2 regions of the Alteromonas sp. S005 genome follow, and region 2 is predicted to be linked to the other one. Evidence: predicted binding sites of a transcription regulator. Region 2 holds the regulator's gene; the other holds the start of a gene.
What was found. The regulator ArgR, encoded in region 2, controls arginine synthesis, uptake and breakdown. The targets are predictions, from matches to a motif close to ANTGAATANNTATTCANT.

Region 1: the regulator ArgR is predicted to act here: its motif matches at 1,939-1,956, upstream of V7R55_RS00940 (N-acetylmuramoyl-L-alanine amidase).

The regions. Positions count from the first base shown of each region.
Region 1 covers NZ_JAZETN010000001.1:229,308-232,471, reverse strand. The annotation lists gene arcB (aerobic respiration two-component sensor histidine kinase ArcB) at 1-663, opposite strand, end outside; gene V7R55_RS00940 (N-acetylmuramoyl-L-alanine amidase) at 762-1,697, opposite strand; gene gltB (glutamate synthase large subunit) at 2,357-3,164, shown strand, end outside.
Region 2 covers NZ_JAZETN010000016.1:8,557-11,720, forward strand. The annotation lists gene V7R55_RS15955 (TonB-dependent receptor) at 1-187, shown strand, start outside; gene V7R55_RS15960 (type 1 glutamine amidotransferase domain-containing protein) at 376-1,059, shown strand; gene argR (transcriptional regulator ArgR) at 1,144-1,608, opposite strand; gene mdh (malate dehydrogenase) at 1,846-2,784, shown strand; gene V7R55_RS15975 (hypothetical protein) at 3,088-3,164, opposite strand, start outside.

The DNA.
Region 1 (3,164 bases), on a different contig from region 2:
TTCGTGGTCACTTGCCACGATTTGGCGGGCTAGTTCTTCTTCGTAAACATCTTCTGGCGTTAACCCGAGCAACTCCTGCTCGGTCTTTCCGGTCATTAGCTCGGCAATGCGGTTACAGCCTGCAAATCTGCCTTCTTCATTACGGTAGTAAATCAAGTCTGGCGAGGCATCGATAATGGAGCGCAGGAGTGTGGACAAACGTCGCGCTTGGGCTTCTTGCTCAGATTTATCCTGAATTTCCTTCTCTAAATCCTTAAACAGTGCCTCTCGCTCTTCTTGCGCCTGTTTACGCTGCTCTATTTCGTGATTTAGCTGCCTTATATTACTTTGAAGCTCTCGATTAAGAAATACGTCTTCTTCCCTTAAGCTCTCAAGTTGGCTAACTACCTCTTTCAAGTTGGTACGTGAATTCTCTAGTTGTTTGATTAATTCACTAAAAAAGTAAAGCACCCATGGGGCCGATAACATGGTAAGGATAACGGCACTTATGAAGTCGTCTGGCTGTACTTGGCTTCCCATACTTACGCGTATAACGTAAGAACCGCCTAGCGTGAACACAAGTGAAAGAACAACAAATAAAATGCTGAGCTTTAGAGTGCCAAAACGTTGGACAAATTGGGCAAAGCGAATTGCCCAAGAATCGTTTGGTGAATCTGAATGCATGTACGTCTTATCTAAACTTATTTTGCTTGTATCCTATCAGGCTTTAATCACTTCGGGAATGCGGTTTATTAAAGCAGAGCGATGACCCTACTATAGGGTTAGGATTTAAACGGTGACTTTTCCGTAACTTCGTGGATATAAGCGGTGTTAACCCAGCCAACTTTGGTAAAAGATACTTTCGCCCACTCTCCCTGTTTCTCTAGAACACGTAATATTTCTCCTTTTTCTAAACTACTTTCAACAGTGGGAAATGAAGTATCAGGGCCTTTTCTAACGTTAAGCGCATTTGCACATACATTAGCTACTTTCTTTGCAGGTCTAGCCAAATTATGCTGAAACTCATCATGTTCCTTTCGTTGTGGGCCCATCTCTTTCGATTCTATTAGCACCGCGACACGTTCGAGATGCAATGGAAGCTCTTTAAACTTTTGCATTGGAAAGGCAGGGCCTGGATCTACTTTACGCGTGGGCGCAATCTCTTCATGTCCAACAATCTTAGAAATCTGGTAGTACTCGCACAGTGTTTTACATAAGACGAGGGCTCGTGATATTTGAATATCAGTATACTCGTGCCAATAGCCAACAGCATGCTGGTTGCTCTTCCTAGCTTCGAATACTTCGTTCTTTTCATACTTTTTGCCGAACCAACTCTCATAGGTACCATCACTTTTTTTCTTTAGCTGGCCTGCATTATCTAGTTCAATGCCTATAGAGTATTTGTTTAACCCACTACGCCCCTCAAAGTGACTTTCGCCTGCATGCCATGCAACCTTATTCGTTGGCAGCATTTGTACAATATTACCGTTACGTCCCACGGCGAAGTGAGCAGACACACCGCTATCTGGGTCGGTTAATACGTTAACTGATGACGTTAGACTACTGCCTGCGGTGAAATGGATAACGATAGTATCAGGAATACCCTTTTCAAAGAGCCCTGAGGTATTGGGAGAGGGCGTAAAACTTACGCCTTCGCCTGTTACTATATGCTCGTTAATAACGAAGATACTGTTGGGGCTTGCCTGTAATACTGTCATTCGATAGTCCTCACTGGCTTGGCAACATCTGCTTTCAGTGAATTTTTATTCTTTTACTTATGCTTACGCGCTCGTAAAAATTACATGAATGTACTATCAAGTATCACAGCATAAAGCTCCAACCTTACATTCGGGTGATTTTTAACCAATACAGCAAACTACTTATATAAGTGGAACCATAGCTTTACATTTTCATAAAAATACAAACAAACAGCCATTGACAACATAAAACCGCAAGCATAAAGCATAATTATTCATTAGCAAAAAATAAATGAGAACCAATATCATTTAACGATTGAAAAGTATTCATTTTTATTAACTGATAACATTTTTGTTACAAACCTAAAATACAACCAACAAGCCCATGATTTTAAAAGATTTTATTGAAATTATACTAATTCACTATAAAGCTTACACTTTTAGCGTTTGATTTTAGTTTTTAATGTGGGTATTTTGTACGGCCCGCATCGCAATAATGCATAAAAATGCGGAAACGACTGGAATCCTCTAATAATAAAATAACGACAAGAAAGGCGCACGCCGTAAGCAATACCGCTCGCAGGCATAAAAGACGTCTAATAATGTTGTGATACGCAAACCTAGGCGCATCTACACGCAACGCATACCTTGCCCAGTCAAAAGGTTGAAGGAGTTAAGAGATGAGTTTATATAATCCCAATGATTCCCGGGACAACTGTGGGTTTGGCTTAATCGCTCACACTCATGGGGAAGCCAGTCATGAATTGGTAACTACTGCAATACACGGCCTTGACCGTATGCAGCATCGTGGCGGTATCGCCGCCGACGGGAAAACCGGTGACGGCTGTGGTTTATTACTACAGAAACCGGATGCGTTCTTCCATGCAATCGCCGAAGAAAATGGCTGGAAACTCAGCAAAAAATACGGCGTGGGCATGATTTTCTTAAGTCAGGACCCGGTACTTGCGCAAGCCGCGCGTGAAGTACTTAATGAAGAACTAGAAAAAGAAACACTTTCAGTAGTGGGTTGGCGCGAAGTGCCTGTCGACCACTCAGTACTGGGTGAATTAGCGCTTACGGGTGTTCCACAAATTGAACAGGTATTTGTGAACGCGCCAGCAGGTTGGAGAAAACGCGACCTTGAGCGTCGTTTGTATATGATCCGCCGCCGCGCTGAAAAACGCCTTGAAAAAGATCCTGATTTTTACGTAGCTTGTTTATCAGGCTTGGTAACGATCTACAAAGGCTTGGTAATGCCAAAAGATTTACCCGCCTTTTATCACGATCTTGCCGATGAGCGTATGCAAAGCGCTATCTGCGTTTTCCACCAACGCTTTTCAACAAATACGCTACCACGCTGGCCGCTTGCTCAGCCTTTCCGTTTCCTTGCGCATAATGGTGAAATTAACACCATTAAAGGAAACCGCGACTGGGCCATGGCACGTGCCGCTAAGTTTTCAACGCCACTTATCCCCGACCTTAAAGATG
Region 2 (3,164 bases):
ACTGAATGACGATTGGGGCCGCATCGAGCGTACTCGCTATGAATATGAGCGTGCTGTAGTTTCTGCAAATATCGTAGATGGTCAATATGAATATTTTGACTTGAACAGTGATTCACGTATTAAAAACCTAGAAGTTCTTGACCAATCAGTATGGCAAGTTCAGTTCGGTATTAAATACGACTTCTAATTACTTAGTTTAAAAAAGTTGTAGTGTTAGGTGCCACTCTCCTTAACAGGAAGTGGCACTTTTTTATGCCTGCGATTTATCTCACACATCTGTTACTTACCGCGCATAGCCTTTGCTTATGATCTAAGTCCCTCCACTACACGAATCAAGTGACGAGAAAATTTTTTAAATGCTCGCAAGGAGGGCTTATGACAAAACGTATGCTAATGGTAATGACGTCTCATGAAATTATGGGTGATACGGGTAAGAAAACAGGCATGTGGTTAGAAGAGTTTGCAGCGCCATATTACGCATTTAAAGATCAAGACTATACGATTACCCTTGCGTCGCCAATGGGAGGCCAAGTACCTATCGACCCAAATAGCCTTGCAGATGATGCGATGACAGACGACGCAATAAGATATACAAAAGATGAACTGGCGCGAAGTGCAATGGCGTCTACCATACCGCTTGAAGATGTGCGTGCTGAAGAGTTTGACGCCGTATTTTACCCGGGCGGTCACGGCCCTTTGTGGGACCTATCTGACAACGTCCACTCAATTAAATTGATTGAAGACACAATCGCGGCAAATAAACCTGTTGGCGCAGTCTGCCATGCTCCAATCGTGCTAAAGGACGTTAAAACTTCAGATGGCAAGTACTTAGTTGATGGTAAGCAGGTAACGGGGTTTTCAAACAGCGAAGAAGCGGCAATGGAACTTACCGATGTAGTACCATATCTGGTTGAAGATGAACTGGTTAGAAAGGGTGGAAAATATCAAAGTGCTGACGATTTCGCCGTAAAAGTGTGTACTGATGGCTTGTTGGTAACGGGACAAAATCCACCATCGTCACGCCCTGCAGCAGATGCGCTAATTAAGCTTTTATCTTAGGATAATCTTAGTTTATAACCGATTTGGAAACCGCATCTTGTATGCGGTTTCTTGCTTTTTGATTATTAGCTTTTGGAGGCATGGCTAAACGTTTTCAAACAAGTCTTCAACGCGTTGTCTTAATTCTTCAATTCTCGTCACGTCAGCAGGGGCAATAAAAATAGTGTCATCACCTGCAATCGTCCCTAATACGCCGTCTTTTTTACTCAATGAATCAAGTAGGCGAGCAATAAGCTGTGCTGCTCCTGGGCTGGTTCTAATAATAACCATCACATTGTTGTGAACAATATCTAGTACCAACTGTTTGAGCGGACTTTTGGCAGTAGGCATACCTAATTCAGGAGGCAAACAGTAAACCATGTCTCCTCGTGCATTTCGGGTTCGTACTGCACCAAACTTACTTAGCATTCTAGAGATTTTTGATTGGCTGATGTTGTCAAAACCTTGTGCTTTTAAAGCGTCAACAATTTCGCCCTGCGAACCATAATTTTCTGCTTTTAGAATTTCTTTAAAAGCTTTGATGAGTTGCTCTTGTTTTGCGTTTGCCATTAGCGCTCTTTTCTTTTTTAAGTGTTATCGTTAGGAATTGTACTTTGTATGCGCATATTGTGCCGTACAGGTAGACTTTGCGCAATTTCTTTGCATAATCATTCATGATAATGAATATCGTACAAAAATCGCCATAAATAACGTTAATAAGACGATCCGGTGATTGAGTTTTCCCCCGCGTTGCATTAGTGTGACGTTCCGTTTAAATACGTGAAGTAATCCCATAGGAGAAATGGTATGAAAGTAGCCGTGTTAGGTGCTGCCGGTGGTATTGGTCAGGCGCTGTCTTTGTTGTTGAAAACACAATTGCCAGCAGGTTCAGATTTAGCGCTTTACGACGTTGCGCCAGTTGTTCCTGGTGTTGCCGTTGATTTGAGCCACATCCCCACTGCGGTAAAAGTAACCGGTCACGGTAAAGATGACCTAGCTGAAGCACTTACTGGAGCAGACGTAGTTCTTATTCCAGCAGGTATGCCTCGTAAGCCAGGTATGGATCGTTCAGATCTGTTCAACATCAACGCCGGCATTGTTAAAAACCTAATTGAAGGTGTAGCTGATAACTGCCCGGACGCGTGTGTTGGTATCATCACTAACCCAGTGAACACTACTGTAGCTATTGCAGCTGAGACGCTAAAAGCAAAAGGCGTTTACGACAAGAACAAGCTTTTCGGTGTAACTACACTAGACGTTATCCGTGCTGAAACTTTCGTTGCTGAACTTAAAGGCGTAGATGTATCTTCAGTGCACGTACCGGTAATCGGTGGTCACTCTGGTACAACTATCCTTCCTCTTCTTTCACAAGTTGAAGGCGTTGAGTTCACAGACGAAGAAGTATCTAGCCTAACGACTCGTATCCAGAATGCAGGTACTGAAGTTGTTGAAGCGAAAGCGGGCGGCGGCTCTGCAACCCTTTCAATGGGTCAAGCAGCGGCACGTTTCTGTCTATCTCTTGTTGCAGCAATGCAAGGTGAGAACGTTGTTGAGTACACTTATGTACAAACTGACGACAGCGACGACGCAGCATTCTTCGCACACCCTGTACGCCTTGGCGCAAACGGTGTTGAAGAAATCTTGCCATACGGCGAGCTAAGCGCGTTTGAAGAAAAAGCGAAAAACGACATGCTTGAAGGCCTACGTGGCGACATCAAGCTAGGCGTTGACTTCGTAAACGGCTAATTGGTGAGTGTCATTGGCAGGCCTTTGAACGTAGGCACGCCGTGAATACTTCCCTGTAGGCTTCGCCACCGCATCCCTGCGGTGGAGAGCCTACTTATCAAAGCCCCGCCAGTTCCAAACTCCCCATTATCCTAATCACTGTAGATTTGTAGAGAGCGCAGTCTGTTACGACCTTGCGTATCCAGCTTTTTCTGCGCGTTTGAAGGCTTCGCAACTGCACATTCAGAACAGGAGAGCTAAGTAAGGCGATGCTTATTTAAAGCATCACCCAGCAGCTATTCATTTATTTACCACCTATGAAGATTACTGTGCTTGGGCTGGCTCTATGCGGTGCAGCTTTATCGCGCCCATGGCTACTGGATAGCCCTTGTGAATTGCGT